Regions from separate parts of the Soonwooa sp. T0.1_25 genome, predicted to be linked through region 1. Evidence: riboswitches for the same ligand, from Rfam matches in the RefSeq annotation. Region 1 holds a riboswitch; each other region holds the start of a gene.
What was found. A riboswitch is a leader RNA that binds a small molecule or an ion and turns the genes downstream of it on or off. The one in region 1 is predicted to bind S-adenosylmethionine.
Positions count from the first base shown of each region.

Region 2: another riboswitch for S-adenosylmethionine. It lies ahead of AC23MB_RS08795 (hypothetical protein); the one in region 1 lies ahead of AC23MB_RS01750 (O-acetylhomoserine aminocarboxypropyltransferase/cysteine synthase family protein).
Region 3: another riboswitch for S-adenosylmethionine. It lies ahead of AC23MB_RS08405 (Na+/H+ antiporter NhaC family protein); the one in region 1 lies ahead of AC23MB_RS01750 (O-acetylhomoserine aminocarboxypropyltransferase/cysteine synthase family protein).
Region 4: another riboswitch for S-adenosylmethionine. It lies ahead of AC23MB_RS11125 (TonB-dependent receptor plug domain-containing protein); the one in region 1 lies ahead of AC23MB_RS01750 (O-acetylhomoserine aminocarboxypropyltransferase/cysteine synthase family protein).

Region 1 covers NZ_JBYFBZ010000001.1:368,600-374,756, reverse strand. Annotated here, with positions in the region: gene AC23MB_RS01760 (TonB-dependent receptor domain-containing protein) at 1-1,885, shown strand, start outside; gene ctlX (citrulline utilization hydrolase CtlX) at 2,080-3,003, opposite strand; gene AC23MB_RS01750 (O-acetylhomoserine aminocarboxypropyltransferase/cysteine synthase family protein) at 3,088-4,374, opposite strand; SAM riboswitch class I at 4,513-4,613, opposite strand; gene AC23MB_RS01745 (dimethylarginine dimethylaminohydrolase family protein) at 4,679-5,593, opposite strand; gene AC23MB_RS01740 (DMT family transporter) at 5,853-6,157, shown strand, end outside.
Region 2 covers NZ_JBYFBZ010000005.1:117,950-124,106, forward strand. Annotated here, with positions in the region: gene AC23MB_RS08780 (hypothetical protein) at 1-34, shown strand, start outside; gene AC23MB_RS08785 (helix-turn-helix domain-containing protein) at 210-506, shown strand; gene AC23MB_RS08790 (hypothetical protein) at 496-1,926, shown strand; SAM-I-IV-variant riboswitch at 2,101-2,211, shown strand; gene AC23MB_RS08795 (hypothetical protein) at 2,339-2,737, shown strand; gene AC23MB_RS08800 (hypothetical protein) at 2,836-3,096, shown strand; gene AC23MB_RS08805 (hypothetical protein) at 3,124-3,507, shown strand; gene AC23MB_RS08810 (hypothetical protein) at 3,861-4,139, shown strand; gene AC23MB_RS08815 (hypothetical protein) at 4,139-5,014, shown strand; tRNA gene AC23MB_RS08820 (tRNA-Gln) at 5,586-5,656, opposite strand; gene AC23MB_RS08825 (AMP-binding protein) at 5,758-6,157, shown strand, end outside.
Region 3 covers NZ_JBYFBZ010000005.1:30,043-36,199, forward strand. Annotated here, with positions in the region: gene AC23MB_RS08385 (bifunctional metallophosphatase/5'-nucleotidase) at 1-208, opposite strand, end outside; gene AC23MB_RS08390 (5'-nucleotidase C-terminal domain-containing protein) at 216-959, opposite strand; gene dapA (4-hydroxy-tetrahydrodipicolinate synthase) at 1,125-1,997, shown strand; gene AC23MB_RS08400 (GNAT family N-acetyltransferase) at 2,032-2,526, shown strand; gene AC23MB_RS08405 (Na+/H+ antiporter NhaC family protein) at 2,502-3,818, opposite strand; SAM-I-IV-variant riboswitch at 3,849-3,941, opposite strand; gene recG (ATP-dependent DNA helicase RecG) at 3,980-6,067, opposite strand.
Region 4 covers NZ_JBYFBZ010000009.1:8,258-14,414, forward strand. Annotated here, with positions in the region: gene AC23MB_RS11105 (AAA family ATPase) at 1-509, opposite strand, end outside; gene AC23MB_RS11110 (GIY-YIG nuclease family protein) at 755-1,048, opposite strand; gene AC23MB_RS11115 (metallophosphoesterase family protein) at 1,057-2,262, opposite strand; gene AC23MB_RS11120 (hypothetical protein) at 2,259-2,420, opposite strand; SAM riboswitch class I at 2,645-2,749, shown strand; gene AC23MB_RS11125 (TonB-dependent receptor plug domain-containing protein) at 2,859-5,675, shown strand; gene AC23MB_RS11130 (VF530 family protein) at 5,769-6,008, shown strand; gene AC23MB_RS11135 (YchJ family protein) at 6,010-6,157, opposite strand, start outside.

The sequences.
Region 1 (6,157 bases):
AGTTATTACGCTTCCTGGAAGCGAATATCAAGTGGAGGCTTCGGATGGCATCATTAACATTGTTTTGAAGAAAAAAATGACGGATGGACTTAACGGAAATTTAAGAATGTCAAACACTCAAAACAAATACAACTCGACGTCCAGCAGTGCTTCGTTAAATTATAGAAAAGGAAAATTCGGTCTTAACGCCAATATCACAGGAAGTCAAGAAATCGAACCTCAAGAATATATCATCAGAAACGGAAATAAAAATACAGTAACTGAATCTGTTGGTCCAATCGATAGTCCTGAGAAAAACTTGGGTGGTTACATCAACATGGATTATCAATTAACCTACAAAAGTAATCTTGCGTTGTCATGGAACTCTTGGGCGAGTAATAGTAAAGGCGCGACAATTTTACTTAACAACTCGTACAGCAATTACGACGATAACGGAAATCTGACGAATCGTTTTTATAATTTGAGCCGAAATGTGCTCAATAACAGATCTTACAACAATAATTTCAATTTGAATTATGAATTGAAAACCGATGAAGAAGGAAGTAAATTAAATTTGAATGCTGCTTATCTTACCTACAAACGAATTCAAGATTCGGATAACAGAACTTATGCTTCAGACGCCAATTGGAATCAAGGTGCTTTAGCGAATCAAATTATTCAAGATACGCCACAGAATATCAACAATATTTCTGCAATGGCAGATTACATCAAGAAATTTAAAAATGATTTTTCGATTTCGGTTGGTGGAAATTATAATAAAACGAAAACTAAAAATGACACGAAATACGAAAGCACGAATTTCGCAGCAAACGAAGCAACTAAATACAAACCAAACTTATTTGAATATGATGAAAATATCTATGGTTTTTATTTAACATTGGAAAAGAAATTTTCTGATAAATTTTCTGGAAAAATTGGAACACGCTACGAAATCACTAACAGCATCGGGACTTCGGATAATCCGCCAGCAGAACGACCAGACATGGCACTTGTTGAGAAAAACTACAACAATATTTTGCCATATTTAAATCTGAATTATGCGATTAATGATAAGAATAATATTTCGTATGCATTCTCTAGCCGAATGAGAAGACCAAGTTTTTGGGAATTGAATCCCGTACGAAACATCATTACACAAGACAATTACACGCAAAATAATCCATTTGTAAAAGCGTCTTCGATATATAATCAGGAGTTGACGTATATGTTTAAAAATTCATATTTCTTGATTCTTAACCACTCGTATTTTAAAGATGTTATTACGATGGTTCCGTTACAAAGAGATGTTGTCCGTGACGGAAATACGTACAGACAATTGGCTTACATTCGCAGCAATTATGGCGACAAACAAGAAATGTCAGCGATGTTGGGAATGCAGAAAAATTTCTTTAACCAGTATTTAACAACCAATTTCAATATCGGTTTTCAACATAATATTAATAACGGAACTTTGAACACAGATCCAACAACTGGCGAAATTTTTGACACGTATACAAATACAAAAAAATCAACCAGTTTATTAATTCAAACCAACAACACAATCCGTTTGGACAAAGCAAAAACCTGGTTTGCAGGCGTCAACTTCTTTTATGTAGATAAACAACAAATCGACTTTGGACAGTTGCAGAGCCTTGCTAGTTTAGATTTAAGCATCAAAAAACTTTGGAACAATTGGACGTTCGCGGTTAATGTCAACGATGTGTTAAGAACCAATATTGTAAAAATTAAAGATGAACAAGCTGACGGAAATTTCAATTATCTGTCTAATAACTCTTTCCGAAGAGGCTTAACAGCGAGTGTTACATATAATTTCGGAAATCAAAAAGTTAAAAAAGTAAGAGACATCGACAGTGCTGCTGGCGATATCAAATCCAGAACACGTTAATCTAAATTATAATTAAACTTTTCAACAAAAAAACTTCAGCCTGTACTGAAGTTTTTTTTTATTAGGAGCTAATCCTGCTGTCCGCTATATCTTTAGCATTGTCGCTCGGACGGCTCCGCTACGCTCCGCCGCCTCACTCCAACGCCAAAGGATGTCGCTTCCATCAGGGCTAGGGAGTTTGTCATCCATAGAAACTAATCCTTCGGTAAGAAAACCTCAGCCAACATACAACGAGCGCTTCCGCCGCCATTGGTTTCAATGGTTTCAAGATCCGAATATATAATTTCGGAATACTTTTCAATTTGATTTATTTGACTATCAATCAAAGACTTATAAGCCGACTGACTCATCACAAGATAAGTTTTTCCTTCATCATTTCTAACTTGCAGCATATTACCAGCAAACTGTTGCATTTGCGCTTCGGTGATTTCAACAATTTCTTTTCCAGAATCTGCGAGGCTGTTCACCACATTTTGTCTTTCGTCCTCGTCATCAATACATTCTAAACAGATTACTGCAAAACGATCCGCAACGCACATCATCACATTAGTATGATAAATAGGAAGTCGCTCATTATCATAACTTTGGAACGAATGAAAAACAACTGGCGTATAATTGTATTTAGCACAAAACTCACGGAACAACTTTTCATCCAATCTTAAAGAAACAGAACCATAAGCAATTTTGTTATCATGATCGAAAATCATACTTCCGGTGCCTTCCAAGAATTTTTCATCTTGTTCGCTTCCGCTAAGATCATCTATTTTACTGATATTAAAACCTTTAGCTTTAACTTGATCTAAAATATCTTGACGACGTTCTACTCTTCTATTTGGAGCAAACATTGGATAAAGTACAACTGTTCCGTCTTCTGCAAAACTCACCCAATTATTCGGAAAAATAGAATCTGGCGTATGCGGCTCCAAAGTATCTTTAATAGTGATTACGTTAATACCTTTACTTCTAAGTTTTTCAACAAAAGCATTAAACTCCGCTAAAGCTTTCTCCTGAACTTCAGCACCTTTTTGCTCTACCTGAAAATAATTATTCTCCGCCGTTTGGGCATTATAACCGAAAGCTATCGGCTCAATCATCAAAACTGTATTCGTTGTCTGCATAATTTTTAGTTAAGTCACAAAAATAGCAAAGTTCCGCAGAATAACTACGGAACTTTTAAAATTATAATTTTGTTTTCAGAATCGTTAAAATGCTTGTTCAAAATCCGCAATAATATCGTCGATATGTTCAATACCAACACTTACTCGGATTTGTCCTGGCGTGATACCCGCTGCTTTTTGTTCGGCATCACTCAACTGCTCGTGCGTTGTTGATGATGGATTGATAACCAATGTTTTAGCATCACCTACGTTTGCAAGATGACTCGCCAATTTTAATGAATTAATAAATTGAACCGCAGAATCTTTTCCTCCTTTTATTTCAAAATTAAGAACACCTCCAAAACCTCGTTTTAGATATTTTTTTGCATTTTCCTTATCAGTGAAACTTTCAAGTCCTGGATAAATTACTTTTTCGACATTTGGATGATTTTCTAAAAACTCTGCTAACTTTTGTGCGTTAGAAACTGTTCTTTCTAAACGAAGTGATAAAGTTTCTAAACCTAACAACAACTGATGAGAATTAAACGGCGAAATCGCAGGACCAAAATCTCTAAGACCTTCTACTCTAGCTTTAATGATAAATGCAATATTCCCAAAATCTGAATTGACACCAAAAACATCTGTAAACACCAAATCATGATAACCAGCCGATGGTTGAGACAACAACGGGAATTTCCCATTTGCCCAATCAAACTTTCCAGAATCTACAATAACGCCGCCAACACTTGTACCATGACCGCCGATCCATTTGGTCGCCGACTCAACAATGATACTTGCTCCATGCTCAAATGGGTTAAACAAATATCCACCAGCTCCAAAAGTATTATCAACAATCAACGGAATTTTATGCTTTCCAGCGACAGCTGCAATGGCTTCGAAATCAGCTACATTCAGCGTCGGATTTCCGATGGTCTCGACATACAAAGCTTTGGTATTTTCATCAATTAAAGCTTCAAAATCTTCAGGATTGTCGTCTTTTGCAAAACGGGCTTCAATCCCAAATTTTGCAAAACTCACTTTGAATTGGTTATGACTTCCTCCATACAAATATGGTGATGTCACAAAATTATCACCATTTTGCAAAATATTAGTAATCGCAATAAACTGTGCTGCCTGTCCAGAAGAAACCGCCAAAGCGCCAACGCCTCCATACAAAGCTGCAATTCTTTTTTCGAAAACGTCAGTTGTGGGATTCATTAATCGGGTGTAGATATTTCCGAAAGCTTTGAGACCGAAAAGATCCGCAGCATGTTGCGCATCATTAAAAGTATAAGAAGTTGTTTGATAAAGAGGAACTGCGCGACTGTTTGTATCTCTGTCAACGGTTTGTCCTGCGTGCACTTGTAAAGTTTCGAATTTTAAATTGCTCATTTTGTATAAATTTTAAATCGTTAATCAACTAAAAACTTATCCAAGATGTCGAGCAATTGCCGGAAAAATAAAAACTCTTCCGACAAGTCGAAAGAGTTTTTTGAATATTTTTAATAATACTTTTCAAAAAGTGTCTCTGACTTATCTTTCCTCAAATCTTGAGGTTGAATGCGGCACCTTACATTTGCAGGTTGCCAAGATTTCATCGGGTCAATTCCCTCCATCTTTCTGGATAAGTGTAATTCTTATTTCAGAATTACAAAACAAAAGTATTAACTAATTTTTGAATCTGCAAGAAAAATTTTTATTCTCTCACCAAAGGCATAGTAGAACAACGCAACAAACCGCCCATTTTAGAGATTTCTCTGTACGGGATTTCTTCCACCGTAATTCCCCAAACATCACGAAGATGATTGTTCATTCTTGTAAAAGTTTTATCCGAAACAACCACTTCTGGCGAAATTGAAAATACATTAGGAACCATCTCAAACATCTCCTGATCATCAACATGGAAACAGTTTTCTTCTCCAAAAATATCAACAATTAATTGATAATCGCTTTCGTCTACAAAACCATCTTTGTAAATAATGCATTTATCCTTCCCAATCGGATTAAATGTACAATCCAAATGTAAAATTCCTTTATAAGGTTCGGTATCGTTTTTCTTTAATTCAAAATCGAGGATACGTTTTTTTGGAAAATATTCTTTTAGAATTTCGATGGCATATTCGTTAGTTCTAGCGGTTTTAAAACTTCTGTAATCCTGACTATAACAAGTCCCGATAAAAATGAAATCGTCCCAAACAATCACGTCTCCGCCTTCGATATGAGCAGTTTCTGGCAAATTAATGATATTCCGCCAAGCTACTTTTTCGAAAATTTTACGATAAGCTTCCTGCTCATCAGCGCGATCTTCGATAATGTTAGAAATAATCATTTTATCATCAATAACAAAAGCGACGTCACGTGCAAAAACTTGGTTATAATCTTCAATAACTTCTGGACGATAAACTTTGACATTGTGTTTTAGAAGCACCTCTTCGAAAGCCGTCATCTCCGAAACAATATCGACTTCTTTAGGATAAATATTCTTCAGAATAGAATTGTAGGATTTTGCATCATAACTTTCCTCCAATCTTGGTATGCCACCAATGGAATTTGGTTGCCCCAAAACAACAGATTTTAGTCTTCCAGTTTCGTTTTTAATATTAAGCTTCATAAAATTACTCGTCTGTCACAAATATAATGATTGCATAACATTTTCATAGTCGTCTACAGCAGCAATATCATCTATATAAAGCTTAAATAAAAAGAAAATATATCAGCAATAATCAATTTATGGGAAATTTTATCCAAAACCCTTAAAATCAATGGTTAAAACAAACCGTTTAATAAAATTATTGGTTAATTATAAAAAGCTGTACAATAGACTAAATGTAGACAGTTAGTCGTAGCTTTGCAGCGTTTTAACAACAAAAATGAAGACTCAAGGATATATTTTAGCTGCAATTTCTGCGATTTCGTACGGATTAATTCCCATTTTTATACTTCCTATTAAGAAAATCAACTTTTCGATGGATGTGACATTGTTTTATCGATTTTTGTTTTCTGCAATAATGGTTGGCGTTTATTTAGTTTTTAAAAAAGTGAATTTGAAAATTAATAAAGGGGAATTATTAGTCCTATTAATTCTAGGATTATTTTACGCCTTATCTTCGGAGTTTCTATTCCTTGGTTACGATTATTTATCCGCTGGCATTGCATCAACCGTTTTGTTTGTATA
Region 2 (6,157 bases), on a different contig from region 1:
TGAAATTGATTCTTTAAAAGATATTTTTTATTAAAATCCACAAAAACAGCAACTTTTTTTTCTGAAAAAATATTAAAATTATTCAAAAACCCTCTAATCATAAAGATTACAGAGGGTTATTTTTTTTTTAATTAACAATCACCAAAAATTTTTCCATCCTCAAAATCCACATTTTAATTGTTCCATTATTAATCAAATAAAATTACGTTATGGAAACATTAAAATTAGTACAGGTAACACCTGAAAGTTTAGCAGAAATTGTAAAAAATGCAGTTTCAAGTGAATTAGAAAGATTTTCAGATTTATTTAAAAAATCTGAATCAGATTCAGAGTATTTGACACGAGAAGAAGTTTGCAAGAGACTGAAAATCTCAAAAGGAACTTTAAACAATCGTAGTAGAAGTGGAGAAATACCTTCTCACAAAGTTGGGAGAAGAGTATTATACAGAAACTGCGAGGTTCAGGAGTATATTAACGGTCAAAAAAGAATGAGTTATGGAGAATAAAACAGTCCTCATTCAAAAAACCCTTCTAAAAGATTTGGAAGGGTTTATTTTAGAATTGAACGAATATAATAAACCTCATATCAAATTAGATATTGCCGTTTATTTTTTAAGTCTATTCATTAGCTTACCAAGTCATTACAGAAATACTGAAAAAGAAAATTATTTAGTTAGCTTAAATTCTGAAAAACTAAAAGGAATTTTCTCGAAATATACAAAGTATTTAGATTTTTTTATCGATAGTAAAATTATTGAAAAAGCCTTTAATTATTCTACGGATAAAGGAACAAGCAACCAATACAGATTAACAGAAAAGTATTTATTTGATGATATTATTGAATATATAATTACAGATAAATCTTTATTGAAAAAATTCGAAAAAGAAAAAAATAAAAAACTAAATGATAACGCTAATTCAATAAGTGACAAGAAAGAATTTCATCTCAAAAAGAGACCTCATTTAGTTCGGTATTTTGATGATAATTTAACAATAGATATAATGTTAGCTTTTGAGATAATTAAGCCCTACAAAGAGCTAAATTACGCCAAATATCAATCGGGAATGCAATTAATATCAGAGTATAATAAAAAAGACTGGAAATATTCTATTAATCCCAATTCTGATAATCGCTTACATACTAATTTAACCAGAACAAACAAAGAGTTAAGAAAATGTTTGTACTACAAAGAAGATAGATTAAGTGCAGTTGATATTAGAGCTTCTCAACCGTTCTTTTTTGCGGTTTTTCTAAAGGCTTTTTTAAAGAAAGATTACAAATTGGTTAAACAAATCGGAGCATCAAAATTAATATCTAAAAAGAAATTTGAGGAACTATGTAATTTAGATGTGGATAGAGACGAAATAATAGGATTCGTAGAAATTATTTTAACAGAAGATTTTTATACAAATTTTTCTAATCATTTAGAAATTCAAAATGATGAAGAAGGAAAAACTTATAAAATGAAAATCAATTACATCGAACCAAGAAGCAAATTAAAAAAAAGAAGGAAAATTGATTTTGAGCAACCAAGAATTAAAGAATCTTTTGAAACCAAAAGAGATTACGCAAAATCTGTAATGATGGAAGTCTTTTTCAGCAGTCCGAGAACAACAACAAAGGAAGCAAAACAATTTAGAACAATTTACCCAAGTATAAGTAAGATAATGAAATTTATAAAAGATGAATGTGTAAATTTTGATAAATTGTTAAGTCATATTGAATCGTACTGCTTATTAGATTATGTTGCTTTAAGAATTAACAAAAACCATAAAAACATGCCTATTTGGAGCATTCACGATTCTTTAGTAACCACTAAACAAAATATCCATTTATTAAAGGAAGAGGTAGAACAATTATTAAGTGAGGTAACAACAATAAAAAAAGATATATTAAAAGATATTATAGTAATAGACAATTGGTAATTAAATTATTATAATATTTATATTAGTAATACTTAATAAAAATTTACTCCTATTATTCCCTAATGTTGCCGATTTTATAAAATTAGCTGAAAATAATAATGCAAAATATTGATTAACAGTATTTTGCATTTTTATTTTAATATTTTGTCAAGAAAAAAATAATCTTTACTTTTACATTATCATCAAGACTAGTCTATAAAGACTGAGCAACCTGCTTGACCACAACAGGCGAAGGTGCTAAAACGATGTGATTATTTAACCCAAATAATAAAAATATGTTGTTTTCCTTCATTTTCAGTAAACATTTCCATAATTATTCAATTGAATACCATTCAGATAAAGATTTTAAAAATTCTCTATCAATAAAGTATTGTTATGTTATAAAATAACTTGAAAACCTCCGAGCCTACAAATGAAAATTAAAGAAACAAAAATCAAAACATTGCAAGCAAGTATTTTTATTGGTTTGGAGTATGGCTATACTCAAAAACAGATTGATGAAAATTTAGTTATTGAATCACTATCAGAATTACAAAAACAGCTTTCAAAAGAAAAAGATATTTATTTAAGTGCTTCTGTGTCAAAAACAGTAATTGTTTTGAATAACCAAAAAGAGCCACACCTTAAAATTGATTTTATTAATTATCCTAAATTTCCTTTAGATGAAAATATTTTTAAAGATGAGGTATTAATTATTGGAAAAGAATTAATGAAACAATTTAAGCAAAACAGAATATTAATTATTTATACAGACGAAACAGTTATGTTAGAACAATCAGAGGAAACAGACACTAGAATCAAAATTAAATAATAAAAAATAAAGAAAACCATAAATAATGTTTTCCTTATAAATTTAATTTAGCCAAGCTTTGTTAAGTAAAATAACTCATAACTATTAATTAATTCAACATGAAAACAATCAACAAAATTTTAACCCTGTTACTTTTAACCTTTACAGTCTTTTTAACTTTTATCATTTATAAACAACAAAAAGAAATTAACTCAATCAAAAAGAACATTAATGTAAAAAAAGATGTTTGGTCAAATCAAAGCTTTGACAGTTCATTTAACAATGATGAAATAAATGACAAAGTTTTGAATTTAGAAAGAGAAATTGAGGATTTAAAAAGCGAAGTAGAAACCTTAAAATTAAACCTCAATAATTTTTAATTGAATTAACATCAAACAAAAACTATAATGGAAAAACTACTTCAAGAATATTTTAATGATATATTAAATGAAATGAAGAAGTCTCAAAATGAAAGTGACAATTCAGGATTTTCAAAAGATGGAGAGGTTTACGTCAATCAGAATAATCTCCTCAGGTTTTTATTTTTTAGACTTTATTATGAGGATGACGATGAGTTGATAAGACTCTATAATAAAGAATTCCAAATAGGACTTACAGGAGAATATTTCCAACAACTTTATTTAGTTTGCTTTGACCGAATCTTTAAAAAAAGATTTGACATGTCACCTATTGGGGGAATTGAAAACAAAAAGGTTTTTATGAAAGGCAAAGTCTCTTTATTCAAAGGAAGATTAGTAATGACAGAAACGAAACTTACTATTATTAAATAACTACAATAATCATACAATTGACCAAAGATTGATTAAAGCATTTAATTGTAAACTGTAAATATATGGACATAAAAAGAAAGAAAATTTTAAATTTGTGAAAATTGAAATTGAGTGAATTAAAAAATTAATATAAATTCTTTATAGGAGCGTTGAACTCTGTTATTCTGTAAGAAATCGGCAAAATTTTAACAGCAAGAATAACAAGTCTCATGCACCGCCCCTCTGGGCGTGTGTTAGTAGGACTTGTTTGCTGTGGGCTTTGCCGAGCCTCTTACAACGATGTTTGAACCCACACGCTTTTTCTATTTAACAAACTTCATTTTGTGGGCTGATGAAATAAAAACTCAACTATTATGTTTATCGGAAAACAAACCCCCTACAAAATTAATACTGTATTAGACTTGTATGGAATTGGTTCTTATTCAACAACAGGGAAAGCCATTATGTTACTACTGAAACTATTGATGTTTGCTGTTCCATTCTATTTTGCTTATTCAATGTTTGACGATTTTGAATTTTCCTTTTTGAATATTTTGAAATTCATTGGATGGTTTATTTTAGCTCACTTTCTTCTTGAAACTCTATTTTTTGGATTTGTAACAGGATTTATGATAAGAAAGAAAACTGAATAATGAGGCTCATCAGATATATTCTCTTTATTCCAGCTTTATTTGCTGGAATGTTTTTGTCCAGAATAATTGATATAGTAACTGCGGTTTTATTACAAAAAAATGATTTTGGTACTTCGTTATCAATTTGGGCTGAATTTGTATCTACTTTAATTGCAGTAACAGTTGGTATTGAACTGGCTTTGATGGTGTATCCTAATAAAATTAAAAAGATTCCATTAGCTATTGTGGGCTTAGTTCTACTTTCCTTGGTATTATTAAGCATATATTCGGTATATGGATTAGACGAAGAGTTTGGAGAAACCACGAGAAGAGATAAGATTAAGTTGGTTTTTACGATAGTCGCTTATATGCTATCTTTTGGCTATTTTTTCAAAAAACATTTTCTCTCAAATGATTTTTTGAGTGAAGAAAAAGCTGAAAACAAAGAAAGGCAAAGCCAAAATAATTTTGACTATAGCAAAGAATTATTCAAAGTTTACTATTATGGTGACTTCTTTTTCTTCAATTTTTTCGGAAAATTTGATATGATAAATTTTGTCTTTGTAGATGAAGATAAATTTGATGAATTATTTGATGCAAATGTTAAAGGTGTACCTGTGTTTTTTAGTGTACAAAATAAAGATTTACAAACTTATAAAGATGAATATGGTAGAGATTGGTCAAGGCTTGAGAACGACAGCCTTTTTGCGGTATTCTTGTTTGAATATGTAAATTCTTTTAATACAGGAAATGTATCAGGTGTTAAGTTACTAAGTTTTAATAAGATTGAAGTCTATAAAAAGATTAGTTCGGAAAAAATTGAATTGTACTCAACGTGTATGGTGGGTGAGTTGAGAGAAAAGTTAAAAAATTCTAATAAATCCGAGACCAAATAGTATATACATAAACTACGCCCCCTCACAGGCAAAAGGAAAACCAATTTTTTTCAGCGGGTGGGGGCATTTTCAATTTGATTTCAAGTCAATTTTTTGGAAAAAATTCTTCAACTGAAAGTGATTTGATATGCTTAATAAGCCTTTTTAGATTCTATAGTAAATACATTAGATAAGTCGCAGGATTTGCTTTATGTAATTGAATTGCAATTAATTATGAATACTTTTTTGTCTTTTGTAAAGTTTTAAAAACCTTTTGCAATTGATTCAAATTATCCGTAAATATTGGTAGAGCATAATAGCAATATCCCAATGATGGTCAGAAGTTACATAATTTAGAGTGAATTTAAGAGATAATTATTTTACTTGTCAAAATCATTTATAAAACTTGTAACTGATTTAAACAATATGATTTTGTTTAGCAATGAAATCCTTGTTAAATCAAAATCCTGCTAATCAATCTAATGATTAATTATTTTTATTATCCTTGCCCCAAGCCTTGTCCTAAAGGCTAAAAATAGGAAAAATAAAAAAGCAACCAACTGAATATCAATTGATTGCTTGTTTTGCAATGTAGACCCACAGGGATTCGAACCCCAACAGACGGTACCAAAAACCGGAGTGCTACCGTTACACCATGGGTCTGTCGTTTATTGTGATGCAAATGTACGCCTTTTTTTCTAACTTCCAAAATATTTTGCAAAAAATTTCATAATTTTATACAAAATAATTTCATAAAAAAATCAATGTTAATCGACTGTTCTGATATTCAGCTAGATATAGTGAAGCCTAAAAATGACTTTGAAACAAAAGTTTTTGAATTTTTTCAAGAATGCCTTTCCGATAAGCCCACAACAAGCATAAAAAGTTCTGGTTCGACAGGAATTCCAAAGCTTTTTGAAGTCGAAAAAAGCAGAATGTTTGCTTCGGCAAAGATGACTTGCGATTTTTTAGGTTTAATAAAAGGAAATTCCGCTGCTTTGTGTCTTCCGATAGAATATATTTCTGGCAAAATGATGGTAATTCGCGCTATCGAACGTCAACTTATTCTTAATGTTTTAGAGCCTAAGTCGGATGCGCTTGCAAATTTAGAGGCAGAAGTCGATTTTTGTGCAATGACGCCTTTGCAAGTGGAGCATTCTCTAG
Region 3 (6,157 bases), on a different contig from region 1:
TTGCAAAACCTCCCTGATTCGGATTTTTTGAATAAGATGCATCAAAAGGCTCAATACGACTATGTTGGTCGTTGGTATGTAAGATTGTAAGTTTGATATCTTGCGATAGAGTAGGTTTCGTAAACGTATTTGCTAAAACTAAATTAGGCGTTAAACTAAGTCCTAAACTACCTGCACCAATATATTTTAAAAATTCTTTTCTTTTCATAACATCATTATTTTAGGTCAAGACGCAGATCTGCAGGGACTTTAACTTCTTTATTTTCTTTAAACTTTTCTATGAAAAGTTCTCGTAATTTGATACCTGTGCCGATCATTTCTCCTTTCCCGAAAAAGTACATTCTGTCGCCGCCCATTGCTAGATAATCGGAAGTTGCGATGTAGTAAGTTTTGTCTTTCTCAATTTTTTGCCCAGAAATAAGTCCAGTTTTTATATTATTTCCTTGCGTAATAATCGTGATGTGAGAAACTGGATTATTCGTTTTTTCCTTAAGATAATAGTCAAACAGTCCTTGTAAATCGCTTCCTTTTAATTTAACAATAACAACTTCATTTTCAAAAGGCATTACTTCAAAAATTTGTTTTATCGTAATATCACCTGCAGGAATTATCGTTCGGATACCACCAATATTGATAACAGCCCCATCGATATTCAGGATGTTGTTAGCCTTTGCCCAAGCCAATGCGCCTTCATATGTATAATCTGTGAGAAGATTTCCCAAATTGCTGTTGTCACCAGTTTTATTAAGTTCCACAGAAGTGTGAGAAATTTTAATATTCATCTGTTTCTCAAGTTCGTTTTTGTAGGGCGCAATAACTTCCTTGAAAGTTGCATCATCATTAATATTACTATCAATCACAATGTTTTGATACGCTTGGATATTACTAATGTTTTGGCGCGATGTACAAGCAGTTAGCAAAGCTAAAGTCGCTCCTAAAACATATATCTGAAACCTCATCATATATCTTTTAACTTTAAAAAAGCAAAGCTAAGAATTTTTTGCGAGGCGCATTGTTTAGAAAATGTTAGGTTATAGCTAACAAATTTTGATTTTTTTCAAATTAAATTTAATTAAAGAATCAAACAAAAACTTTAACTTTACAAGTAAATTCTAATTTAAGATATGAGCAATTTAAAAGGTGTAGGTGTTGCGTTGGTAACGCCCTTTAATGAAGATTTATCGATAGATTTCGATTCTCTAACAAAGTTAGTGGATTACAATATCGATAACGGAACTAACTATCTTGTGGTTCTTGGTACAACGGCTGAGGCTGCAACACTTTCTAATGACGAGAAGAAACAGGTTGTTGAGCATATCATAAAGGTGAATAGTAAACGTGTGCCGTTAGTTCTTGGGATTGGTGGTAACAACACGATGGAAGTTGTTAAACAAATCGAGGAGACAGATTTATCAGATTTTGAAGCGGTTCTTTCGGTTTCTCCATATTATAACAAGCCAAATCAGGAAGGACTTTATCAACATTATAAAGCAATTGCTGCGACTGGTAAAAATATTATCATCTACAATGTTCCGTCAAGAACTGGACAAAATATCGAAGCAGATACGACTTTAAGATTAGCTAAAGAATTCCCGAATTTGATTATGATTAAAGAAGCGGCGCCAAATATTCTGCAATATTTTGATATTGTGAGAAAAAAAACTGCTAATTTTAATTTGGTTTCGGGTGATGATGAATATACGCTTCCAGTAACATTGGCTGGTGGTAATGGCGTGATCTCGGTAATTGGACAAGCTTATCCAAAAGAGTTTTCGACGATGGTACAACTAGCTTTCGATGGTAAAGTTAAAGAAGCCTACGACATCCATAACAAGTTGGTGGACATCACAAGACTAATTTTTGCAGAAGGAAATCCTTGCGGTGTTAAAACTATTCTTGCTGAAATGGGAATTATTAAAAATACTTTGAGATTACCCTTAACAAAAGCTTCGGAAGGTCTACAAGACAGGATCAAAGCTGAAATGAAAAATATATAATTAAGTGGGCTTTGGCCCATTTTTTATTTTAAATATGATTACAACTAAACCTGCAACGCAATTCGATATCGAGTTGATACAGAAGCTTGCCAGAATTTCTTGGGAAGACACTTACTCAAAGATTTTATCAAAAGAGCAGTTAGAATATATGCTCGATATGATGTATTCTGAACATGCAATTTTAGAACATTTTCAAAATCCTAATTATCATTATTTTTTAATATTTGATGATGAAACGCCTTTGGGATTTGTTGGTTTCGAACATCATTTAGAACCTAACACAACCAAGTTGCATCGCATTTATCTTGTGCCAGAAGCTAAAGGAAAAGGCGCTGGAAAATTTGGTCTTAATCTCGTTAAAAAACATACCCAATCCGTGGGAGATAATCGTATTATTTTAACAGTGAATAAAAATAATGTTGCGCGTCAATTTTACGAATCTCAAAACTACAAAGTCTACGGCGAAGCAGTTTTCGATATTGGAAGTGGTTATGTAATGGACGATTATTTAATGGAATTTAATTTATAAGTTTGATTTCTATTCAAGAAAATAAATACTAAAACGCAAATCAAAAGCAACCAAATATAATAAGATTGGCTAATAAGTTGGATGTAGTCAATCTTATTTTTTCCAAAGCTCACCAAGATTAATACCTGCGCACCGTACGGAATAATACCTTGGATAATACATGAGAAAATGTCCAATACCGAAGCCATTTTTCGAGGTTCAAACTCATAATGCTCGGAAATTGGTTTTGCAACTTTTCCCGTTATCAAAATCGCAATCGTATTATTTGCAATACAAGCATCAACAAGGCTTACCAAAACGCCCATTCCCAACATTGCAGAAAATCTCGATTTTATCGATTTTAAAATTTTATTTAAAAGAAATCGTATACCACCCGCATATTCGATAATTGCAGCTAAACCGCCTGTTAATAAGGATAAAAGGAATATCTCAGTCATGGAAGTAAAACCATTATAACTTTCCTTTGCAAAACTTAACAAGTCCATACTGTTATTTGATAGACCGATAATTCCTGACACGACAACACCAATTAATAAAACGAAAAAAACATCAACGCCTGCAAATGCCAAACCTATAACCAAAATGTACGGAATTAAAAGATAAAAACTGCCGCTTTGTCTAGATAAATCCTGTATTTGGGTAACTTCCGAATTATTAAAAAGTAGAATAAAAATCGTTATTAAAAATGCTGGCGCTGCAATCCAAAGATTAGTTCGGAATTTATCAGACATTTTACTTCCCAAAGATTGTGCAGCAGCAATTGTCGTGTCAGAAATCACCGAAAGATTATCTCCAAACATTGCGCCTGTCAATAGTGACGCTGCGATGAGGTTAACATCGGCGCCACTTTTTGTTGCCAATTCGATAGCGATGGGACCAAGTGCTACAATGCTACCAACCGAAGTACCGGACGCCAAAGATAAAAACGAAGCCAATATAAAAATACCAAGCGCAATATAATTAACAGGAATATATTCTAAACCTAAATTTACGATAGCATCAACGCTTCCCGACGCTTTAGAAACGGTAGAAAACGCGCCTGCCAAAAGATAAATAACGCACATAGTTAACACATTTTTATCACCCAAACCTTTCAGAAATTCGTCCATTTTTGTTTTAAATGGAAGTTTGATGATTAGAAAAGCAGTGATAATTCCTAGTGCCATGGCAATAGGAGAGGGCAAGGCATAAAAGTCATTAAGATAAATTCCTGCTCCTAAAAAACTTAGGACAAATACTAAAAAAGGAATCAAGCTGATAAAGCTTTCGCGAGGTTTATGTTCTGTTGTCATACGTCGTTATTTGGCGAAGTCAGCAGAAGATAGTTCAACATTTTTTCCAAAAATTGGCTTATCGTTTTAGCACCTTGCTTGTTTTGCAGGTTGCTACCTCTGCTGAGGTTCGTGATAAAAGTGTGACAAAAATAGGTGTAAAAACTTAAAGTACCAAATCGTTACGAAATCTTAGACCATTTGTTTTTGCCTTTATATTGTCTAATGTAGAAGTTTTTCATGCTTTGATGATTGGGATGGACAAGAAGTGCATCTTTCTCTAAAAGTTGTTCTACAGCGAGTTTCGCCAATTTTATAATTTGCGAATCCGTCATGAGGTTTAACTTTTTAAAGTCGACAACACCACTTTGTTGGGTTCCCAAAATATCGCCCGGACCACGAAGTTCCATGTCAACTTCGGAGATTTTGAAACCGTCGTTGGTTTCGCACATCGTTTTGATGCGTTTGCGACTTTCTGCAGAAAGTTTGTCAGACGTCATTAAGATACAATAACTCTGTTCGGCACCACGACCAACGCGTCCGCGAAGCTGATGAAGTTGAGAAAGTCCAAATCTTTCAGCGCTTTCAATCACCATAACTGACGCATTTGGGACATTAACGCCTACTTCGATAACAGTTGTTGCAACCATAATTTGTGCATTTCCCGAAGCAAAATATTGCATCGCTTGGTCTTTTTCGTCGGGTTTCATTCGTCCGTGAAGCATCGCAATATTGTAACTTTTGAAATGATTAAGTATGTGGTCAAAACCATCTTGTAAGTTTTTGTAGTCCAAAGTTTCGGATTCTTCGATTAATGGATAAACGAAATAAACTTGGCGACCTTTCTTTAATTCTTCGTGACAGAAATTATAAACATAAGCGCGGTCTTTCTCGCGACGATGCGCGGTAACGATTGGTTTTCGCCCAACTGGCATTTCGTCGATAACCGACACATCGAGGTCAGAATAAAAACTCATGGCCAAGGTTCTTGGTATTGGCGTTGCTGTCATCACCAAAATATGCGGTGGGATTTTATTCTTTGCCCAAAGCTTAGCACGCTGTGCCACGCCAAAGCGATGTTGCTCATCGATTATCACCAATCCTAAATTTTTGAATTGTACGATGTCTTCCAATACGGCGTGCGTCCCAATCAAAATGGAAAGTTCGCCAGATAATAATTCTTTGTGAATAATTTTTCGTTCGGAAGTTTTGGTAGATCCTGTCAGTAATTTGACGCTAACATTGGTGTCTTTTAATAAATCTTGAATAGAATTAAAATGTTGTTGCGCCAAAATTTCCGTTGGTGCCATCATACAACTTTGGAAGTTATTATCCATGGCAATTAACATGGTCAAAAGCGCAACCATCGTTTTGCCCGATCCAACATCGCCTTGCAACAAGCGATTCATTTGCGTGGACCGCTTCATGTCGGTTCGGATTTCTTTCAGAACGCGTTTTTGCGCGCCCGTCAAATCAAATGGTAAATTGTTATTGTAGAAATTATTAAAATAATCGCCAACAATAGGGAAAGGATTTCCGATAGATTTGGTGTGTTGATGTAGCTTTTTTAAACCAAAACCTAACTGAAAAAAGAAAGCTTCCTCGAATTTTATTCTACGGTCAGCTTCTTGTGCCAACTGTGGATTTTGCGGAAAATGTATATTGTAAAACGCATCTAATCTTCCCAAAAGTTTTAAGGCTTTTATTAAATTTTGAGGGAGATTTTCATCGATTAATTGTGGAAGATTTTTAAGAATTTCATAGATAACATTCTGAAACAACTTATTGTTAATGCCTCTTTTGGTGAGTTTTTCGCTGCTTGGATAGACCGGAAGTAATGTGCCCGAGATGGCTTTTGCTTCGTCTGTTTCTATTTCGGGATGTGGCATGGAAAAGCTATTGTTAAAAGCTTGTATTTTTCCAAAGATGAATAAGTCTTTATTGACTGGGATGCTTTCTTTCATCCATTTGCTGTATCGGAACCATACTAGATCTATTGTTCCTGTTTGGTCACGGAATTTTGCGCTTAGTCGTGTTCCTTTTTGTGAAACGACTTCTTGGATGTCTGTGATTTTTCCTCTTAACTGAATATCAAGTTCTAAACTTGGATTAAGTTCTGAAACGCTATAGATTTTTGATTTGTCGATATAACGAATAGGGTAGAAGTTGATGAAATCTTCCAAATTCTGAATGCCCAAAACATTTTTGATAAGTTTGGCGCGTTCTGGTCCGATACCTTTTATAAATTCTATGGGCGTGTCTAGATGCAAAGTTTTTACGAAAAATTAATTGGCAATTTAAGCTTTTTTGCAGGGATTAAAAAATGAAATGGGATGACAAAGTTTCTATTCTAGCCCAGA
Region 4 (6,157 bases), on a different contig from region 1:
ATTTCTTTCATCATATCCGTTCTTTCTTTTGCGCCCAGCTCCAAAAATTCCTTGAATTGACCTTGCGGAATAATAATCGTTCGTTTGAAATTGGAATAATTTAAGCCAATAATTTCCTCCGCATTCACGTGATCCAAAGCTTCCCAAGTTTCATTTTTAAATTCATAAAACACCGCCGAAGCAGGTTTTACGTCTTCAAAATTTTTAGAATTTCGTTTGTATTCTCGCGTTACTCGGAACAATTTATTTTCATGATTGATGAAATCAAATTCAATATATGATCGATTGGATTTTAAGTTCATCATGTTGTACGCACGTTTATCACGGGCGTTCAATCGCTCAGTTTCGCCATATAATGCAAAAGAAATCGCCTCCAAAATCGACGATTTCCCAGAACCAACCGCCCCAAAAATCCCAAACAATCCTGCTTCCGTAAGATTGGAAAAATCGATGCTTTGACGTTCCTGATACGAATAAAGTCCTTCTATAGTTAGTTTCTGTGGAATCATATTTTTTTTAATTAGAGTTCTCGATACGCTGCGCTACTCGAACTGACGTTGTGTTTTAAATATTTAATGATAGCTGAAGATAATCATTATAATTATGTTAACTATTTAATCAAGTTCACTATTCCGACCGATGTTGTGTTTAAGACGTTTGAAAATAAAATTCAGATAAATATTCTTAGTCGGTAACGTTGTTTCGGTCGTCAGTTCGAGTAGATTTTGAAAAAATCGTATCGAGAACTTTAGTCTTATTTTTTTAAATTCTTTTTTGCAAGATTTGGTAAATCTTCAAATCTGCCATCAATCAAAGCTTGCTTTTTAGCTTGAGACCATTTTTTGATTTTCTTTTCAAAGGAAATTGCGAGGTTGATATCTGTAAAATCACAATAATAAACTAATATTAATGGTCTTCTTGTATAGGTGTAAGACCCAAAATGCTTACCTTCTTGATGTTCTATAAGCCTTTGGTGGACGTCCGAGGTTACACCAATGTAGAAAGTGTTATCAGAACAAAGTAATATGTAGACATAAGAATTTTGCATAGAAATCTTTATTCCTTCTGAATTTCTTTAAGCAAATCCATTAATTCTTCATTAGGTTCTTGATTAGCGTTTTTCGACTTGAAATAATCGACGAAAAGAGGCTCTAAATCTTTTGTGATGTCAATTTCAGCGATTTCAGTCTTTTGATTTTCGATGTTTTTCACTTTTGGAATTAAATAAATTATACCGTCATGACTTTGAAAAATTCGTTTGCGATCTTCTGCTTTCAAAAAAGAATCAGATTCGATGGTCAATTCAATTAATGTATTGGGGTTTTGTGTCAACCAAGTGATTGTCTCATCAACATTATCGAAACTTTTTCTAACCAATTGCCGTCCAGATTTTAATTCAATTTTTTCAAAAGAAATGTTTTGGTTGGGTTTTGCATCAATAATGGAAACAAATTTGGTTTGGCCAGCCTCTGAAAAGCTATAACAAAGCGGTGAAGAACTGTAAACAACAGGTTTTTCTTCCGTTCCAATATTTCTAAAGCCGTGCAAATGTCCCAAGGCCGTATATTGAATTTGATTGGGAATTGAATCGGAATACACCATATCTGCATTTCCGATTTTGATTGGTTTTTCACCTTCAGGTTCTTCTAAAAGTGCAGTACCACGCTTATTCATATATAAATGCGTAGTCAAAATATTAACACCGTTTTCATCACAGAAGTCGTCGGTAATAGTTTTCCAATGTTCGGCTAAAGTTTCGTTCAAAGCTTTTTCTTTTTCTTCACCGAAATACTGTTTCAACCGAACTTCATTGGCGTAGGCCGTATGAATTAGTCGAATTGGATATGCGAACTGATTTAATTTTAATTCTAAAAATCCTTCTAGAGAATTTATAATTTTGAAATTTTCTACTTCAAATTCTTGAATTTTAGCTTGAGGATGTCCGATAAGAATAATGCCGCATTCGCGAGCCAAAGGATCTGGCGCATTAATCAAATTGGGAGAATCGTGATTTCCTGCAATGGCGATTACGGGACGTTTTCCGTTGTTTGACAGTCGTTTTAAAGTTTTATAAAAAAGTTCAACCGCCTCAACACTTGGATTGAAATTATCGAACAAATCGCCCGCAATAATTACCATGTTAACCTTGTGTTCATCAGCGATTTCGATGATTTCATTCATCACCGAAATTTGCTCCTCCAATCGTGAAAATCGGTCTAGGCGTTTTCCTAAATGCCAATCGGCAGTATGTAAAATTTTCATGATTCGCTATCTTGTTGTTGATTCTCCTTCTCAATAAAACTGGCTCTAATTTCTTTTAATCTAGCTTTTCGTTTTTCTTCGGATTCTTGAGTTTTCCTCTTCTTTTGGTCGATTTTTTTCTTGTGCGCTTTTCGGTTGGCATCCGTATTTCTGCTCATTTTTAAGCCTATTTAATGAAGCTAAGATAGTGAAGTTTAAAAGGAAAATAAAAAGGAAATCCGTAAAACTAAAGTTTTGTTTTTGTACTTCGTATGCCTTGAATAGTCTTTTAAATGTCAGATTTTCAATCTATTATATATGAAGTGATTTTTGTCACGTTAAAAAATTTTCGTCAAAAAATTTATTCTGCCTAAGTTTGTAGCATGATTGCGAATTGTTGTCATACTTATTAAGAAAGACGGAGGGATCTGACCCATTGATGTCTTAACAACCTGCCAAAATATGGTAAGGTGTTACATTCAGCCTTTGAAAAAAGGAAAAATAAGTTGAAATACGATATTTGTCGGGTATTTAGGATGCCTGTCTATAATAACTTCTTTCAGCTTTGGCTGGAAGAAGTTTTTTTTGCTCTAAACTTAAAAGTAAATTTTTAAAATATGAAATCTAAAATTAATTTTAATCGAGGAAAACAAGTCGTTGTTACGACAGCTGTTGTTTTCTTTTCAGGAGTTTATTCTATTCAAGCTCAAGAAGTTGCAAAACCCAAAGATACAACTTCTGCTAAGCATATTGAGGAAGTGGTGATTGTTGGCTCTAGAAGTGGAGGACGATCAAAAGCAGATAGTCCTGTTCCTGTCGATGTGTTTAACCTAAAAGGTTTGCAAGAGTCGTTGCCACAGACTAACATCAACCAAATTCTTAATTCGATTGCGCCGTCTTTTACATCGACTATTCAGACCAATGCTGATGGAACGGATCACTTGGATCCTGCGCAGTTACGCGGTTTGGGACCAGACCAAACTTTAGTTTTGATTAATGGAAAACGAAGACATACTTCCGCTTTAATCAATGTAAATGGGACGCCAGGAAGAGGAACTGTTGGGACAGACCTTAATGCAATTCCAGCTTTTGCGCTTAACAGAATCGAAGTTCTTCGCGATGGTGCATCAGCGCAATATGGATCGGACGCGATTGCAGGAGTGCTCAACTTGCAATTGAAACGTGATACTGGAAAATTGACTGGACAGTTTAATTATGGAGGTTATTTGACACCGACTGCTAACGATCACACGGGGAATTATGATGGACAACAATTTCAAGTGGACTTGAATTATGGCAACAAAATCGGCAGCAAAGGCGGTTTTTATAATTTAACTTGGTCTTCACAATTCCGTGAACCAACAAGAAGAGCAGGTACAGAAAGTGATCCTATCTACAATGCCTATAATGCTATCGAAAAAAGAGCTGCTGAAAATGGTGTGAACTTGGCGTCTTATTTTAGCAATATTGGACAATTGAAAGGTTCAGCTGGTGAACAAGATTTTGTGAATTTAATACATCAATATGCGCAAGATGTTAGCTATTTCGGTGGCGATTTGCAGTCGAAAATCCAGTCTGCTAATAGTATTTCTGCGTTGCAATCGGTTTTAAATCCGAGTTCTTTTACAAAAGATCAACTGAATTATTTTACCGATCAAGAGTTGGCATATCGCGGTTTAACAAGAAAAGATTTTAACATGCAAGTTGGACAGTCCAAACTTAATAGCCATCAAATATTTGCAAATGTTGAAGTACCAATAAGTGATGACTGGAAGGTCTACACTTTCGGTGGATATTCGACAAGAAATGGTTCTTCAGGAGGTTTTTTCAGACGTCCATCACAATCAAGAACTTTTACTGGATTGTATCTTGATGGTTACTTACCACAAATTAACACAAGCATCCAAGACGTGTCGTTCTCTGCCGGCGTCAGAGGGAAATTTGATGGTTGGAATATTGATCTTAGTAATACTTTCGGTCAAAATAGTTTTGATTATACCATTAAAAATACAAGCAATACCAGTTTGCGATTTGCGTCGCCGTCATCTTTTAAAGCTGGAGGTTTAGCATTTTTACAAAACACAGTTAATTTAGAATTTAATAAATCTTTTGATGTTTTCAAAGGTTTGAATCTTGCTTTTGGACTCGAGCAACGTCATGAAAATTTCAAAATAAATTCTGGTGAGGAGGCTTCTTACACGGCTTATGATGTTAACGGAAATCCTCAGACGCTGACTTCTGTTAATCCTACAGATTTCTTTGGAAATGCTTTGCCAGGCGGTTCTCAAGTTTTTGCTGGTTTTAGAAATGAAAATAAAACAGACAAAAGCAGAAACTCTTATGCAGCTTACGCTGACGCAGAATTTAATTTCACAGATTGGTTGTTAGTTGATGCTGCTTTGCGTTATGAGAATTATTCGGATTTTGGATCGACTTTTAACTATAAATTGGCGTCTAGAATAAAACTTACAGATCAGCTTAATTTCCGTTTTGCAGGATCGACAGGATTCCGTGCGCCGTCTATTCATCAGATTTATTACAACACAACTTCGACTTTGTTTGTCAATGGTGAGCTAAAAGAAGTTGGAACTTTTAGCAACGAATCTCAAATTGCAAAAGGTTTCGGGATTCCGAGTTTAAAACAGGAAACTTCAAAATCAGTGAGCGCAGGTTTTGCATACAAAATCCCGACACTTAATTTAAATATTACTGCGGACGCCTATTACATTAAAATTGATAACAGAATTGTATTGACAGATCAGTTCTCAAGACCGACGGACAAACAGATTGAAGCTAATCCGAACTTACAGGCTGTAAGAAATGAGTTGGACCGTGCAAGTGTAAATGCAGCTCAGTTTTTTGCAAATTCTATCGATACCGAAACCAAAGGTTTGGATGTTGTCGTGAGTCATAATTATAGAACAGGCGATTTCAAATTAAATAATGATTTCGCTATTAACCTTACCAAAACTCAGAAAGTTGGTGATATTCATGCTTCGGATTTGTTACGAAATGCAGGTTTAGAAAATGTTTATTTCTCTGAAAAATCTCGTATTTATTTGGAAGATTCTGTGCCAAAAGTTAAGGCGAGTCTTTCAAATAATTTGTCTTGGAAAGATTTTAATTTTTACTTAAGAAATACCTATTACGGAAAAGTTTGGGGTGCCGATATTCTTGATGCCAACTTTGATGGAATTACACTTCCTAACGAACATCAACTAATTTCGGATAAGATAATCACCGATTTGTCGATTGGTTATAACATCAATAAGAATTTTAATTTGACAATTGGTGTGAATAATCTATTTGATATCTATCCAACCAAGAATTTGCCTTTCTCTTCTAATAACGATCAATTTGTCTATTCTCGTTCTACATCGCAGTTTGGACAGAATGGAAGATATGTGTTTAGTAAGTTAAGTGTGACGTTTTAATATTTTTCAAAAAGCCATCAAGAGTAATTTTCGATGGCTTTTTTATTGAATTCTAATTTAATTAGATTAAAATACTAAATTCGCTCAAAAAAAATGGAAACTTCTAAAGATCCACTTCACGGAAAACGCTTGGACACGATTCTGGAAGAACTTCTCGAATACTACAAAGGTTATGGCGAACTGGGAAAACAAATCAACATTCGCTGTTTTAATGGTGAAAATCCTAGTGTGTCATCTTCATTAAAATTTCTTCGCAAAACGCCTTGGGCACGCGCCAAAGTTGAGAGTTTGTATTTATATGTTTTGAGAAAGAAAAAGAAAAATTTGGAATAACTTAATCATCCATAAACTCTCCCGAAACATAATACCAACGACCTTTCACAGGTTGAAAGTACGAAAATTCATGATGAATTTGTGAATTACCATCTTGGTCGGTATAATAGGCTTTGAACTCGACTTGATTAAGCGCCGGAGTTTTTATG